DNA from 4 places in the Paenibacillus praedii genome. Region 3 is predicted to be linked to each of the others. Evidence: riboswitches for the same ligand, from Rfam matches in the RefSeq annotation. Region 3 holds a riboswitch; each other region holds the start of a gene.
What was found. Region 3 has a riboswitch for cyclic di-AMP ahead of ACO9K6_RS00570 (APC family permease). Riboswitches for the same ligand answer to the same signal wherever they lie in the genome.

Region 1 (4,215 bases), on a different contig from region 3:
CTTAAGAACTAAAATGTGAAGGAGAAATATGCTTGATATCGAATAAATAATAATAGAAAGTTTAAAATTAATTAGATTGCTTGATCGATGGGGGTAACCGCTATGACGACTCGTATCGTCCAGTTAACAGAAAGCATTCAAGTTGCCAATGATGCGCATATTCTGTATACCTACGATCATCTCGATGCGTATATTGGAAATGCAGTATCATTTATTATAGCGGGCGTACAGCAGGGCCAACAAATTATTTTTACGGATAACAGGGAAAGATTTGAGCTCATTAAGGAGCAATTGCATGTCGTCGGCTTTGGTGATGATATAGCCAGCATCAGATATGTGGACAGCTATGATTTTTATGCGCTGAACGGTATTTTTACCTCGGAAAAAGTGGTACAAAACTTCATGTATGTCATGCAGCCCTTTTTGGATCAAAGCATTCCGATTCGAGTATGGGGAAATGTAGAGTGGGTAGAGAGTGACAACATAGAGGAAGAGTTGGATGCGTACGAGAGAGAATGTGATATTGCCATCCTGCAGCTAGGCATCTTAACGGTGTGTGCCTATGCTGGACACAACTTAACAGCCAGCTTGCATATGCGGTTGATGCAATCCCATGAATACGTCATGTCGGATAAACAGTTGACACACTCACGCCTATACTACAATCCGGGTAAGCCTGCTATCTTTCCTTCTCTGGCTGAGCACGCAAAAATTCAGAATGAAATGGATTTTTACAAAAAGAAGCTGGACTTCGTCCAGGTTATTTCACACGAGGTTCGGAATCCGTTAACGGTTATAAAAGCCTACGCAACTATGCTGTTAAATGACCGGGAGCTGAAGATCAATGCAAACGCTGCCAAAAAACTGGCCGATATTGCGGATTATGTGGCTGTCATCGATCATGAGATATCGCATATTTTGAATACGGAGCAAATGCTCACGTCGGAAGCGCTGTGGCAGACAAGCGAGATTCATCCACTTCCTATTATTGAGGAGGTGGTTACGATGATGGAAGTGAAAGCGCGCACTCAGAGTATTCAATTGAACCGGAGCATCACGTTAACCGGGCAAGAGATTATGAATAGCAATGCGACTGGCTTACGCCTCATTATTTCGAACCTGCTGTCCAATGCGGTGAAATACAGCCATGAGGGCAGCTGCGTACATTTCCGGGCGGAAGTCAACAATTATACGCTGGGGCTTGAAATCGAGGATTGTGGAATCGGCATGAGTGCGGAGCAGCAGCAAAGCTTGTACCGCAAGCATGAAAAAATGAATGTAGAGAAAAACGGACAAGGGATCGGATTGTTTATGGTCAAGAAGCTGATCGACCATTTTGGCGGTGAAATACATATGGATAGCGAGATCGGACGGGGAACGATAGCCCATGTCAGCCTGCCTGTCGTAATTGGATAATATGAAATAGATGAGACTTTTTTCATGCAAGGTTTATAATAAAATATCGTTTAATGAGTAAAAATGAAAGGATTCTAATAAATTAATTGGAGGATTATGCCTAAATTAAGCGAATATTTTCATTCAGAGAAGTTATAAGAACGCCGAATTCTTGATTTACAGGAAACGGGGGAACCACCTAGGGTGAATTGTTTTTGGGAAACTCCAAGAGCATAGGGATCTTCAACCGAACCCATAAGCTAACCTCGTAGGCAACGAAGGGAGAAACAGTTTTGAAAAGAGTGTTTATTGTTTTTTTATCCTGTTTGATGTTATTTGCTGGCGGAGGAAGCGTGCTGGCGCAGAAGGCCGAACCAACAGTATTAGCAGGCGCAATTAATGATGTTGTCGGAACTCCTTACAAATGGGGAGGCACCACCACCAGCGGTTTTGATTGTTCAGGCTTTATTCTTCATATCTATAATAAATTTAATGTGAAATTGCCTAGAACGTCTAAATCACAGTCCGTAATTGGCGAAAAGGTTGATAAAGATGAACTGCGCCCGGGAGATTTGGTCTTCTTTGATACAAGCGGAAGAGGAGTCTCTCATGCCGGCATTTACATAGGAGAAGGAAAGTTTGCGCATTCTTCTTCCAGCAGAGGCGTTACGATCAATAAGCTAAGCGACAGCTACTATGAAAATCGTTATGTAACGGCTCGTCGTGTCGTAGAACAAAAAACACACGAAGCGATGATGGCAGTAAAATAATATAAAAATGGACGATTATGAAGTCATTCATAATCGTCTTTTTTTTTATGATGGATTGCAAAATAATTGAAAAATTATCGTCTGACCCGATAAATATCTTGCGTTTGAGCGGCCAATACTATGATAAACAAAACATAAGGAAGGTGTTGCTCATGAAACAGATGCCGCTGGCTTCCTGTAAAGTTGCAACTTCATCGAATGGATACTACAATATGTAGTATCGAAATAACTACATATTGTAGTGTTAAATTGGGGTGCAAACGTGAAAGCCAACATGAAAATAAACTCGAAAATGAAATTTGGCGTTGTTGCCATTATCGCTGTCCTTATTTTACTTGTAATTATTATGTTCATAAACCGGACGGATAAAGAGAGTGTATCCTTAAGGCATATACATGGACTCGGGTATACAAGCGACGGGAAGCAATTGATCATTCCTGCGCATGAAGGTTTAGTATCCTATGCAAACGATCGTTGGCAGCCATTAGAGGGCGACAAGCATGACTATATGGGCTTTAATGCTGTGAAGAATGGATTTTACAGCAGCGGTCACCCTGCAAGAAGCTCTGAGCTTCAGGACCCGCTTGGCATCGTAAGAAGTACGGACCTAGGAAAAAGTGTTGAAATATTGGACTTTCAAGGTGTGGAGGATTTTCATTGGCTTGCGGTCGGCTATGAGACGGAAACTATCTATTTGTTCAATCCACAGCCGAATGCCAAGCTTGATGCCGTCGGTCTCTATCGGTCGCAGGATGAAGCGCTCACCTGGGAGAGAAGCGGCATGAACGGGATATCCGGCGATTTGATTGCGATGGCGGCGCATCCGACCGACCCGGCGACGATAGCGGTCAGCACGAGCAGCGGGGCGTTTCTATCAACTGATTTTGGGGACCAATTTCATAAACTGCCTGTAGATCAAGTGGTGACTGCACTTGCTTTTGGCATTCACGGCGATCTTTTTATTGGAGGAAAAGGTATATTGCTGCGGCATACAGGAGATAAAACCTCATCATTATCCGTACTGCCGCTTGCCTCTGATGATGCGATCATGTATATTGCACAAAACCCAAAGCAAGAGAATGAGTTTGCCTTAGCGACCTCTAGTATGAACGTTTTTCTAAGCAAGGATAACGGGCTTAGCTGGAGTCAAATCGCAGACAAGGGTAAAGGACTTTCCAGCAGGTAAATAAGGCTGGTGTTTGGTGACGAGGAAAGTACATGGGCCGCTTGGGGTGGGGGAGGAGCAGCAGGCTTGAAAATTCAACGAATGAAGCTAAGCGGAGAAGGGCTGAATCGTTTTTTTGGCCCGTTGGAAGCTCGGATTATGGAGATTGTATGGGAAGAGGAAGATGAGGTTTCGATCAAAAAAGTGTTAGCCTTGCTTCACGAGGAGCTCTCCGTTAATACGATAATGACCGTATTGAATCGCCTGACAGAGAAGGGTCATTTAGTGAAAACATCCTCTGGCAAAGGCAGGAATAAGGCTAGTACGTTCCGGGCTGTACAGCGAAAAGAGCAGTTTATAGAAGAGCAAACCCGGCATGTGACGGAAGGATTGGTTCAGGAGTATGGGCAAATGGTTGTGAATCATTTCTTCGATGCGTTTGAGCAGACCGATCCGGAGCTCATGCGGCTGATGGAGGAACGGATCAGACAGTGGAAGCGTGATAAAGATGAAGTATAGCCGCCATCACTTTGTTTTTCTTTCTATTTCCAACGACGAGATGCCGGGCATGCATCATTAATCCATGTATACATAATACCGGTGCAAGGAGCAAACAGAAAAGACAACCGCTGACCGTTAGGAGGTCCGGCGGTTGTCTTTTTTTTCTGCAAATATGAATTCGCTGCCGATACTGTCCGTGAGTTTGCTCATCATCGCTTTGAAGGTATTAATTTGCGTCAGGTTACACGAGTTTTCTGTATGTATTACTTCTCACAAAAAACTTTTTTACACGTACAATAACCCATCAGAGTAAATGATGACTTGGAGGAAAAAAAGTGATTTTAGTTGCAGGGAGTCAGACGTTTCAGCTTAGCCCCCTCATGC
Region 2 (4,215 bases), on a different contig from region 3:
CATGAGAGCGAAGCTCGTCCTCATTGGCATCGAGAATCAGGTTGGAGAGCGAACGATGCAGAAAATTTTGAGAACTTATTTTCAGAAATATAGGTTTAAGCACCCTTCTACGGCAGATTTCCAACGGGTGGTTGAACAGGTCACGAAGACAAAATGGCATGACTACTTCAGTCAGTATGTCTATGATGATCAAATGGCGGACTTCTCTATCGCGTCCATTCAGGTGAGGCCGGTAACGCTGGAGGGGACGGACATGTACGAATCTGTCGTACTGGTTAAGCGGCATGGCGGAGTCAATGGCGAGATTCCGATTGTCATGCAGTTTACGGACGGCAAGAAGGTGTCGATGCTTTGGAACGCGGAGCAATCCCATATGCATTATAAGCTGGTGCATACTGCGCCGCTCGACTGGGCAGTCGTCGATCCTAACCACACCAACGTGCTGGACAATAAAATAATCAATAACTATATGCAAGCCCAACTGCCGGAAGAGAGCCGCACAAGATGGAGCCTTGGCGTTGTCAAGCTGATTGAAGGGCTGCTCGGGTCGCTGAGCTGGTAAGTAATAGCGTTCAAGGGGCGATAATCGATGAAGATTCATATGAAGCAAGGCTGGTGGCTGACAGGCAAGCATTTTCACCTTGTGATTTTATTATTTATTTATCAGCTCGCCTGGGGGTTTTTCTTATATCGTTTTATTGATTCGGTCATTTCTCCGCTGCTGCGGCGGTTTCCGAGCAAGTATCCGTCTGAATCAGCTGTACAGCTTTTCATGACGGAGGCACAGATTCATCTGTTTAAGACGGATCTCATTACGCCATACCTTTGGATGCTTGGCGGCTTATTCGCTGCTCGAATGCTGCTGACGCCGCTTTTTAATGCAGGTCTACTGTATTCCATGCATCACCAGATGAGGGATGGAGCCAGCACCCGTTTCCTCGAGGGCATTCGCAAAGCCTGGAAGCCGGTCATGCTGCTCTACTGGCTGGAATCGGTGCTTGTGCTGGCCCCCGCCTGGTGGCTGCTGCCCCGCGCGCTCGACTCCTTGCTTGCCAGCGGCTCCGTCCCGGAGCTGCTGCAAGCGGTACTGCCGGGAGCGGCGCTTTGGGCGCTTTGGGGCACGGTACTGCACCTGCTGTTCCTGGCGATGCAATTCGGCGCGACATCAGGTCAAGGGATACTTCCCTCCCTGTGGCATGCAGTAAGAAATTTTCTGGCATTTGCCGCAATTTCACTGCTCATGTGGGCCATTAGCGCAGTTCTTGGACTTGTCGTATCCAGTGTATCTATGATCTGGGCCGGCTTGCTCGCGCTTATTCTGCATCAAGGCTATCATCTCGTGCGAACGCTGATGAAGGTGTGGACGATTGCGGCTCAATTCGATTGCTTGCAGACGAAACGTATTTCTTAGATTGTAAATAACCTCTCATGCCACGGAAAAAAAGTGGTAGGGGAGGTTTTTTGCCTGTATTTTCGGATATTTCAAATCATGAGATTTTTTTAATCTTTTGGCTCCGAAATGGCATAATTCCGCTTGCTTTAGGCCATTGGACTAGTCTGCGCAGCTTCACTGCAGCAGGACAAATCGGCATATTTCACGAAGGCTTTACATAATTAATGAAATTAAGTCGCGCGATATCATCAAAAAGCAGGATTGCCATTTGTTTTATTCCAGAAATGATGCTTAAAAGAAGCCATATTAGTCTAAAGGTTACATGAGAATTATTAGAATTACCCAGTAGAGGGAGGAGTTTAATGAAATAAATCGAATAATTCACGAGTACATCTCATAACTGCCTAATTTCCTAACGGGAAACGGGGGAACCACTTTGGGTGAATTGATTCTGACGTCTGAATTGCTCAGCGTAGGAGGAATCATAGGGGACCTTCAACCGAACCCCACAGCTAACCTCGTCGGCATTGGAAGGAGCTCCACCATTGAAAAAGGTTACCGCATTGCTCCTTGGTATCGTGCTTATGCTTGCTTTTCAAGCGGGAAGCGCATTCGCAGATTCCAAGCTGAACGGATATACCAATGCTGTTATTGGTAGTCCGTACAAAATGGGAGGAAACTCAACGAAGGGCTTCGATTGCTCCGGCTTTACGACATATGTATTCAATAAAATGGGCATCGAGCTTCCGCGTACCTCCTCTTCACAAGCAAAAGAAGGAACGAAGGTCGCTAAGGCTGACCTGCTTCCGGGAGATCTTGTGTTCTTCGACACGATCGGCGGCAATAACGGCGCCATTTCTCATGTCAGCATCTATATTGGAGACGGCATAATTGCGCACGCATCCTCCAGCAGAGGCGTTGTAACAGACAAAATCGACTCCTCTTATTACGAGAAACGTTTTGTAACCGCGCGCCGCGTCCTTGACTCGGAAGGCTTCGAGAAGTATGCTGCTGAAACAAAATAGAGTAATCTAAGCGCCCCTCCGAGGCGAGGGATGTAAGGATAAACTCGCCCAGCAAAGCCGCAGCTGTTTGTCCATTTACGACAAACCGCATGCGGCTTTGCTGTTTTTATTCTGTCTTCAATGAAACAGCGTTTTTTGCTGCGGTATAGGAAAGGAGCAGGACCAGATGTATTTGTTTATTCACCGCAAGGATTTGCGTACCTCCGATTTGCGCGCATTTGATTATTTACAAAAGAGGGATACAGAAGGTATCCATTTGTTTATTTTAGATCCGACCTTCACGGTTGACGGCCGTCTTACCAGCCACAGCGGACGCAACTTTGTGAACCAAGCCGCCGCCCTGCTTCAAAGCTATTCAAATGCCGGCAAAGAGCTTCATGTGCTGCATGGCGACCCCTCACGAATCATCGAGGCGCTTCTGCAGGTCCATCCCATTGACGAGGTCATCGTTCATGCGGATTACACGCCATACTCGCGGAGCCGGGATGAGCGGCTTCAGCAAACGGCCATCAGACTAGGGCGACGCTGGTTGTCACTTCAAGATGCGCCGCTGGCTGATCTTGAGGCTTTCCCCGCATTCGCCCGGCGATCGGAGCCGTATAAAGTGTTCACGCCGTTCTATCGCATGTGGAGCAGCTATATGCTGCAATGCTATAGTCCAATGAGTATGGCCACAATCCATGACCTGAAAACCATGGGGGAGATAAGCAGTGCCGTTGCTGCCGAGTTTGCCTTGCCTGAGCCCATCGCTAGTGCGCTGGGCGGTACAGCCGGTTTAAGCGGATCAGAAAAACCGGAAGCTAGGCTTGAGCGCTTTGTCCGCGAGAGGCTTGCCGGCTATGCGGATTGCCGCGATGCCTATGCGGAGGAGCATACGAGCGGGCTCGCACGCTACTTGAATACAGGGGCAATCTCGGCTCGTCAAGCCTACGAAGCAACGCAGGGACTGCCGGGCTCGGAGTCTTGGCTGCGGCAGCTGGCATGGCGCGATTTTTATTTGTACCAGGCGATGTATCATGAGGACTACTTCCGCTATGAGCAGCTAGCAGACCTTTCCCCGTTAACAGACGAGCACTTCGAAGCGTGGGCGGCCGGCGCAACCGGCATTCCGATTATCGATGCGGCCATGACACAGCTGAATCGGACAGGCGAGCTGCCAAATCGGCTGCGAATGGTGACCGCTATGTTTTTGACAAAAAACCTGCTCTGTCCATTCACGCTTGGCGAACAGTATTTCCGCCTTCACTTAAGCGACTACGATAACACGTTGAATCGCGGAGGCTGGCTGTGGTGCTCCTCGCTTGGCTATGATGCCGCTCCTTATTTCCGAATTATGAATCCGGCGACGCAGTCGCAGACGCATGATCCAGACGGAAGCTACATCAGACACTGGCTGCCGCATCTCGCACATATGCCGGGCAAGAGCATTCACCAGCCGCTCAGCAGCGCCATCGTTGATCTAAAGGCTTCTCGCGCACGAGCGATCGACATGTACAAAACGATAATGAAATAACGGCCATTATCCCGCTATACATCCTTATGCTTCGGCAAGCGCATCGCTCCGCTCCTGTATTTGACTGCGCTTTCTGCCGAGCACGAGCATGACGGCTAATAGAAGCAGCATAAGCAGCACGAGTGCGCTAATATACCACAAGGTTGCCTGCACTTGAAACCGATCCATGAACCAGCCTGTCAGTCGAGGGAATATGGCGCCGCCAAGGCCGCCAAAGGCGACAAGCAGGCTTGTCGTGCGCTCCGTCATCCCTGGAATAAGCACGTTCGCATAGACGAGCGCGA
Region 3 (4,215 bases):
AGGAAGGATCAAACACAATATCACAGTGCGGTTTACGGTCATTATTCTAACCATCATATTCTGAGAACAAACCACTCGTTACAAAAAGGACTCAACCAAATTCGCCATATCCGTCATATAAGGTAAAGAGTACATATTGGTGTATGTAGTTAATGAACTATACCGAGAAGAAATCATTAGCATATCTTATTAGTACAATCATCAAGCAAATCCTGGGCAAAGGAAGTGAGTATAAGTGGGAAGAAGAAAAAGAGTGAATCTCCATGCGTTTTCATTTGCTGAAGGAGAACACTCAAATGATATTGATCAGTCAGTTGAATCCGAGTCTCGACCAGTCTCCACAACTATGTTCTCAGTTTTTGACCGATTTGGTGGAATCGACGGAATAATGTCCATGATTGGAAAGATCCAAAAAATGTTTGGTATTTATCAACAGGTGCGTCCTGCGTTCAAAATGATCAGTACTTTCATAGGTCCCAAAGCAACCGTAATGAACATAACCAATAAAAATAGGAATGCAAAACGAAAATTAACAGGGAAAAGAAACCTCCATAGAATAAATCCACGGAAAAATTAGCTTTTCAAGATGTAACGTCCCTAGAAACACAAAAAGGCCCAAGAGGGTCTTTTTTGTGTTTACCTTAAATCAGCATTCTGAATTTTATTGACTTCCCCTTGAAAAAAATGGTATATTCAACCCCTGAAATGTAACAGCTTTTAATACAGTTGCATCTAAACATAAGGGAGAGGTGACGCGTTGGAGAGCAGACCATCTGCGCGTGTAATTCTCCCTCCTCATAAAAGACTCCGTTCCGCGGGAGGTTCGTCAACTGACTGTTCAGTTGAAAAAAACCGGAACACCTGCATACGATCACAGGTTCCGGTTTTTAAGGATAGCTTCTTTATTTACGATTCCAATAATTAACCTTATTAATAATTAATCTATCTAATCACTATCTTACTGGCTTTACCAAATAATCGGTCACATTAAGGCTGAGAGCCTGTCTTGCATATTCAAAATCAGTATATCCGCTCCAAATCACTATGTTACTGTCGATAAATAAAATATAGAGGATCCACTGTTCGGAATCCACTGCTGCTCATCTATTTATATATACAAGAATTCAGTTTAATCTTCAAATCCGACATTATGATATACCTGCTGAACATCCTCTAGGTCTTCTAGCGCATCGATCAATTTATCAAATTGTGCTTGTGCGTCTTCCGGAAGGTTCACGTCATTTTGTGCAAGCATCGTTAATTCTGCAACTGTAAATTCAGTAATCCCGTTATTTTTAAATGCTTCCTGCACAGCATGGAATTGATCAGGCTCAGCATATACCAATATGGATTCCTCTTCCTCTAAAACATCACGCACGTCTACATCCGCTTCCAACATGATCTCAATAACTTCATCTAGTGTTTTACCCTCTAATGCAAAGACTGCCGTGGAATCAAACATATAAGCTACCGATCCGCTAACTCCCATACTTCCGCCGTTTTTATTAAATGCAGAACGGACAGTTGAAGCTGTACGGTTCACGTTATTTGTCAATGTATCTACAATGACCATGGAGCCGTTCGGTCCAAAGCCTTCATATCGTAACTCCACATATTGTTCATCCGAGCTGCCTTTTGCCTTTTCGATAGCACGGTCAATGATTGCTTTAGGCACATTGTACGTTTTTGCCCGCTCCAGTACAACTTTAAGGGCGCGATTAGATTCTGGATCAGGCTCACCCTTCTTTGCTGCGACATAAATCTCGAGGCCGAATTTTGCATAAATACGACTCGTATTTTTGTCTTTTGATGCTTTTTTTTCCTTAATATTGTTCCATTTACGACCCATGCTGATCCCACTTTCTTGTTTTTACTTTACATTTTTTTATTATAACCGATTTTCTTTCGTTTTGGACGAGTTAAAATAGAATATTAGGCTTAAAATGATGATGCGCTAACGAGCCAATAAATTGTATCCGCATTCATGAGTGAAACCTTGCCTATTCGACTGTTTTTGAATGAATATGATCTTTTACACAATATAATTTGAGGAATATGATAAATCCATTAAGTTAAATAACAACACTCGCTGAATTTCCAAGTGGAAATCGGGGGAACCAAGCGCGACGAAGCATAATTCGCCGCATGGGGTGAATCAGTGACGCTGAAAGATAGCGACGCTGTAGGGCGACTCTAAACGCCCGAATCCGTCAGCTAACCTCGTAAGCGTTGTTAGAGAGGTGAAACAACTTCGGTTCGATTATGGCCGCGGGGGGATTCCTCTGCGTTTTTTTTCGTGGAAAAAAACAGAAAAATGGATTCATAAGCAGCAGAGCATACTTAAATTAAGAATCAATTCATGGCGGTGATCAAAATGTTAACTTTATTAAAACGATTATTAATCGGTCGACCTTTAAAGTCCACAGAACTCGGGGAGCAAAAACTAAATAAAACAAAGGCGCTCGCCATCCTTTCATCGGATGCTTTGTCTTCCGTTGCATACGGTCCGGAACAGATTCTGTTAGTGTTAATCACAGTAGGCGCTGCAGCATTTTGGTACTCCATACCAATTGCGGCAGGCGTATTGGTTTTATTATTAGCCCTTATTTTATCATACCGGCAAATTATCTTTGCCTATCCGCATGGCGGAGGCGCTTATGTGGTATCAAAAGAAAATCTAGGCAAATACCCTGGGTTAATAGCCGGGGGCTCCTTGTTGGTTGACTATATTTTAACCGTAGCAGTAAGTGTTTCCGCCGGAACAGACGCCATAACCTCGGCTTTTCCAAGTTTGCATGCGCATACGGTAATCATTGCCATTGTGTTTGTCGTATTCATTACTATCTTGAACCTGCGCGGTATAACGGAATCCGCTTCGATATTAGCCTATCCGGTATATTTATTTGTTTTAGCGTTATTCCTATTAATCGGAACAAGCATTTATAATTTGATAACGGGTCATGTTTCACACGATTTACACACGACTATCGGTACGCCAGTGGCGGGTATTAGCTTATTTCTGCTCCTAAGAGCTTTTGCTTCGGGAAGCTCCGCATTAACAGGAGTTGAGGCTATTTCAAATGCAATTCCAAACTTTAGAAATCCGGCACCGAATAATGCCTCTAAAACGTTAATTGCAATGGGTGCCCTGCTTGCGCTGTTATTTTCGGGAATTGTATTTTTAGCCTATTATTACGGAATAACGCCTAAAGCCGATGTAACCGTGGTCTCACAAATCGCCGAACAAACCTTTGGCCGTAATTTTATGTACTTCTTCGTGCAAGGAACGACCGCATTAATTCTTATACTTGCCGCTAATACTGGCTATTCAGCTTTCCCTTTGCTAGCCGTAAATCTCGCCAAAGATAAGTTCATACCAAGAATGTTTACGGTTAGAGGAGACAGACTCGGCTATTCCAATGGCATTATCATACTTGGCATTTTATCCATCATCTTAATTATTGTTTTTAAAGCACAAACCGAGCATTTAATCCCGTTATATGCTGTCGGAGTATTTATTCCCTTCACCCTGTCCCAAACAGGAATGATGCTGAAATGGATCCGGCAAAAGCCGCCGGGATGGATTTCAAAGCTAATAATTAACACAACAGGCGCTCTTATTAGCTTTATTGTTACGATCATGTTCTTTTTAACAAAATTCGCCCAGGTTTGGCCGGTCTTCATATTTCTACCGCTTATTATTTTTGCCTTTCATCGGATTAAAAAGCATTATGAAGCAGTGAGCGAGCAGCTAAGACTGACAACGTGTGAGCCTGCTATTCAGATCGAGGGAAATGTAATTATTGTGCCGGTAGCAGGTATCACGTATGTGGTGGAGAACTCCATAAACTATGCCCAGTCCTTGGCGGCAGCACAGATTATTGCCGTCCATATCCCTTTTGAAAGAGATGATGAAGCAAGGCTTGAAGAAAAGTGGAGAAATTGGAGGCCAGATGTAAGACTGGTATCGCTGCATACACCATACAGAAGTATCATTCAGCCATTAAGCAAGTTTATTGATACTGTGCAGAGAAAAGCGAGTGAATCAAACTATCAGGTCACGGTGATTATCCCACAATTCATTCCCAAGAAAGGCTGGCACAACATTTTGCACAACCAAACAAGTTTAATGATTCGTGCCCACCTGCTGTACCGTAAAAATGTAATTGTAACCACCGTTCCGTATCATTTAAAGAAATAGAAAATGGAATGCAG
Region 4 (4,215 bases), on a different contig from region 3:
TACTTCGATGCGGTAGATCATTACGAGACGCTTGCTGCGCTGCCAGTACAAGGGCTTGGCCTTGATTTTGTCCACGGTCTGGAGCAGAACCTAAGCTCGCTGGAGCAATACGGCTTCCCGCAGGATAAGCTGCTTGCTGTCGGATTAGTAGATGGGCGCAATATTTGGCGTTCAGATTATCGTCAGAAGCTTGCAATAATCGAGAAAATTATGGAATTTGTTCCGAAGGAGCGCATTATCCTACAATCCTCCAGCAGCTTGCTGCATGTGCCAGTATCGGCGAAAAATGAAACAGATCTGCCTTCCGAGCTGCGCGAAGCGCTAGCATTCGCTGAAGAGAAGCTGGATGAGATCGTTTGGCTGAGCGCAGCCGCTGGTGCAGAAGGCGTTGCAGCGGCCTTAGACGGTCCGTTCGCGGAGGAGCTGAAGCAAAACGGCCAGCGCATTTATAATCTGTCTGTTTCTCCGGCACGTAATAGAAAAGCGGTAGATACGGCAGCTGTAGCCGCACATCCTTCGGCAAGACATCTGCCATTCGAAGAGAGACAGAAGCTTCAACAGGAGAAATGGCAGCTTCCGTTCCTGCCGACAACAACGATCGGCAGCTTTCCGCAAACGACGGATGTTCGTCAGGCTAGGCAGAAGTGGAGAAAAAATGAGCTGAGCACAGAAAGCTACACTTCTTTCATTAATGAAAAAATAAAAAAATGGATTGAAATTCAAACGGAGCTTAACATCGACGTTCTTGTGCATGGCGAGTTCGAGCGTACTGACATGGTTGAGTTTTTCGGAGAGAAGCTGGACGGCTTTGCTTTTACGCGCAACGGCTGGGTGCAATCGTACGGCTCGCGCTGCGTGAAGCCGCCGGTTATTTACGGGGATGTCGTGTTCACTGAACCGATGACGGTTACGGAAAGCGTCTATGCGCAATCATTGACCAATCGTCCGGTGAAAGGAATGCTTACCGGTCCAATTACGATTCTGAACTGGTCCTTCCCAAGGAACGATATTACGCGCGAGCAGGTCGCGTATCAAATTGCGTTGGCATTGTCCGAGGAAGTGAAGGCGCTCGAGGCAGCTGGAATCGAAATGATCCAGGTCGATGAACCGGCTCTGCGTGAAGGACTTCCGCTTAAGCAAAGCGATTGGGATGCCTACTTGAAGTGGGGCGTACACGCCTTCCGTCTATCGACATCGGATGTGCGCGATACAACACAAATTCATACGCATATGTGCTATTGCGAATTCCACGACATTATCGATTCAATTCTAGCGCTTGATGCAGATGTTATTTCTATAGAAACATCACGCAGCCATGGCGAGTTGATTCAGAGCTTCGAGGAGCACACGTACGATCAAGGCATTGGGCTTGGCGTATATGACATTCATAGCCCGCGTGTGCCTGCCGTCGATGAAATGGTGAAAAACATCGAGCGCGCGTTAAGAGTACTTGATCCGAGCATCTTCTGGATCAATCCGGACTGCGGGTTGAAGACGCGCGGTGAAGCCGAGACCGTAGATGCCCTCCGCAACATGATGGAGGCAACTTATCAAGTGCGCAAGCAGCATGAAGTGACTGTATCGATTTAGAAATATAAGAAGCCCGACCCTTCTGCTAGAGAAGGGTCGGGCTTCTTAACATGCAAGCAACCTGATCAAACTAAAGATACATAATGCAAGGCCCGTTGACGCAGAACATGCTCTTCCGTATCCGTTGCGAATGAAGCGGAATCTGCGGAGCGTGCGGTAACATGATTGACGGCAGCGGCGAATAGATCAAATACGCGTCCATCAGGATCATCCTTGTCATAATGAAAATCTTGAAAGGGTGGAAGAGTTATGCTGCCAATGAAGCTGACAAGAAGATCACTCCAGCGCTCCAGGTCGATCGTTTCATCCGTTTCACCGACGAACATCTCACTCCAGCCAATGCCTGAATCACTTGTTATACGAAGACATGCACGATAACCGGCTGAATCAATGGCGAGAGCGGGAATGATGAAAAGCTCGATGCGAGAAACGTTTAATGAAGAGGACTGTTCGGTGTGAAACTGAAAATGATTTGAAGATTGAGACAACATAAAATAAACCTCTCCTCTTTTCGCTTACGAGGTTAGCTGTCGGATTCGGGCTAGAGAGAATGCCCTACCAGGGATACAAAGCCCTGGATTCACCCCTTGCGAGCCATTGCTTGAACGTTCGCGTTGGTTCCCCCGTTTTTTCATAAGAAAAATTCAGCGTTAATGATTTATTTCTATTTTAAACCTGAAATGACTAATTGTAAACCATTTAAGGCCTTGACATGAATGGGGCCGTCCTTAAGATAACTGTAGTCTGGAAAACGGACGGCTCTTAAATGAAAGGGAACTTCAGCCTCAAAGTTGTTTAACGGCTTCTGACGGCTGCACCCAATCTTGTGACCACTTTTCAATTTCCCTTATGATCGGCTCAAGCGCACGACCCTTCGCAGTTAATGAATATTCGATGCGAACAGGAGTTTCGGGATAGACATGGCGGTCAACAATCCCTTCATTTTCTAAGTCCTTAAATCGTTCCGATAACAATCTGCCGCTGATCGGCAAGGCCGATTGCACGGCACAGAAACGCTGCGGGCCGGACAGCAGCTGAAATATTATAAGGCCGGTCCAACGTTTGCTTATGATGTCCATTCCCTTCTGGAAACGAGGACAAAGGTTTGATTGATCCATTCGTATCACCTCTTCTATGTTCCTTCTAAGTATAGCGCTAATATCTTATTTATACAAGCTAACATCAATAAGGTTAATTACTTGACTATCCTAAATTGTAAAACTATAATTAGTTACAAATAGTAACTTTATTTTGAGGAGGCACATCCATGAACCCTTTATTTCTTGCGCATGGATCACCGATGCTCGCCGTCGAGCAAAATGAATATAGTAAATTTCTGCAAGCAGCCGGAGCTAGTTTAAAGCCTGATGCAATCGTTATTTTTACCGCCCACTGGGAAGCGGAGGACGTCACGATCTCTTCAAAGGACGATGAGTATGAAACGATTTATGATTTCTACGGCTTTCCAGATGAGCTTTATCAGGTGAAATATCCAGCAAAGGGCTCTACAAAGGTGGCTGCGCTAGTCGGCGAATTGCTAAGTGATAAGGGAATAGCTGTTGCTTATGACATAGAACGCGGACTCGATCATGGTTCATGGACGATGCTGAAGCATATGTTTCCGAAGGCGGATGTACCGGTTGTGCAGGTTTCTGTCAATCCATACCGTTCCGCAGAGGAGCAGTATCAGATTGGTGAAGCGCTGCGCAGCTTGAGCTCGCAAAATATTTTGCTGATCGGGAGCGGTGTTACAGTCCATAATTTACGTGCGGTAAAGTGGGGTCAGAAGGAGCCGGAGAGCTGGGCGGTCGAGTTTGACGAATGGCTGATCGGAAAAATGAAAGAGAACGACACGAATGCCTTATTTCGGTATGAAGAGCTTGCCCCGCATGCTAAAATGGCAGTACCGCGGGCGGAACATTTCGTACCTTTATATATAGCGCTTGGAAGCGGAAATCCAGCAGCTTCACCTAAGGTTATTTATCGCAGCTATGAATTCGGCACTTTAAGCTACTTATCGATGCAATTTTAATATTCCATAAATTTAGAGAAGGTGGATCAGCATGATTAAACCAAATATTGCAGCCATTATTAAGGATAAAATAAAACGGACAAAAAGCGGTAGCAACGATATTTACGTTGTTGGACCTGTCAAGCTTCCAGTGGAGCTGGATGGAGAAACGAAGACATTTCACTGGTACAGCTGGCTTCGCAAGGAAGCTGGCGAGGAGCTGTCAGTCGAGCAGCTGTTAGAGGATTTGAACCGCAGCTCTTATGCAGATATGCAGCAGTCAAGCGTGCTCGTCTACGGTGATTTTGAAAATAGCGACGACTCTCTTATCCGGATGCACAGCATATGCCATACAGGCGATATTTTCGGCAGCGCAAGATGCGATTGCGGCTACCAATTGAAGCAGTCGATGCGGATCATTACCGAGCATGGCTCGGGTGCGTTATTTTACCTGGCTAACCATGAAGGCCGAGGGATCGGCTTATTCAGTAAAGCGATCGCTTATTTGCTGCAGGAGGATGGCCTCGATACCGTCGATGCCAATACAGAGCTTGGCTTTGAGGACGATACGCGCGATTACAGCGATGCTATTGCCGTCCTAAAGCTGCTGCGTA

Region 1: another riboswitch for cyclic di-AMP. It lies ahead of ACO9K6_RS15715 (C40 family peptidase); the one in region 3 lies ahead of ACO9K6_RS00570 (APC family permease).
Region 2: another riboswitch for cyclic di-AMP. It lies ahead of ACO9K6_RS18795 (C40 family peptidase); the one in region 3 lies ahead of ACO9K6_RS00570 (APC family permease).
Region 4: another riboswitch for cyclic di-AMP. It lies ahead of ACO9K6_RS09085 (hypothetical protein); the one in region 3 lies ahead of ACO9K6_RS00570 (APC family permease).

What each region holds. Positions count from the first base shown of each region.
Region 1 is NZ_JBMWAM010000017.1:87,301-91,515, forward strand. Features, by position in the region: gene ACO9K6_RS15710 (ATP-binding protein) at 103-1,416, shown strand; cyclic di-AMP (ydaO/yuaA leader) riboswitch at 1,548-1,685, shown strand; gene ACO9K6_RS15715 (C40 family peptidase) at 1,689-2,165, shown strand; gene ACO9K6_RS15720 (F510_1955 family glycosylhydrolase) at 2,428-3,351, shown strand; gene ACO9K6_RS15725 (BlaI/MecI/CopY family transcriptional regulator) at 3,433-3,849, shown strand; gene ACO9K6_RS15730 (protein-glutamine gamma-glutamyltransferase) at 4,167-4,215, shown strand, end outside.
Region 2 is NZ_JBMWAM010000026.1:29,464-33,678, reverse strand. Features, by position in the region: gene ACO9K6_RS18805 (M1 family metallopeptidase) at 1-562, shown strand, start outside; gene ACO9K6_RS18800 (hypothetical protein) at 590-1,411, shown strand; cyclic di-AMP (ydaO/yuaA leader) riboswitch at 1,785-1,935, shown strand; gene ACO9K6_RS18795 (C40 family peptidase) at 1,939-2,418, shown strand; gene ACO9K6_RS18790 (cryptochrome/photolyase family protein) at 2,585-3,931, shown strand; gene ACO9K6_RS18785 (MFS transporter) at 3,956-4,215, opposite strand, start outside.
Region 3 is NZ_JBMWAM010000001.1:114,797-119,011, forward strand. Features, by position in the region: gene ACO9K6_RS00560 (hypothetical protein) at 236-577, shown strand; gene ACO9K6_RS00565 (YebC/PmpR family DNA-binding transcriptional regulator) at 1,130-1,849, opposite strand; cyclic di-AMP (ydaO/yuaA leader) riboswitch at 2,078-2,245, shown strand; gene ACO9K6_RS00570 (APC family permease) at 2,375-4,201, shown strand.
Region 4 is NZ_JBMWAM010000007.1:136,570-140,784, forward strand. Features, by position in the region: gene metE (5-methyltetrahydropteroyltriglutamate--homocysteine S-methyltransferase) at 1-1,590, shown strand, start outside; gene ACO9K6_RS09085 (hypothetical protein) at 1,656-2,081, opposite strand; cyclic di-AMP (ydaO/yuaA leader) riboswitch at 2,088-2,250, opposite strand; gene ACO9K6_RS09090 (winged helix-turn-helix transcriptional regulator) at 2,376-2,708, opposite strand; gene ACO9K6_RS09095 (DODA-type extradiol aromatic ring-opening family dioxygenase) at 2,858-3,622, shown strand; gene ACO9K6_RS09100 (GTP cyclohydrolase II) at 3,654-4,215, shown strand, end outside.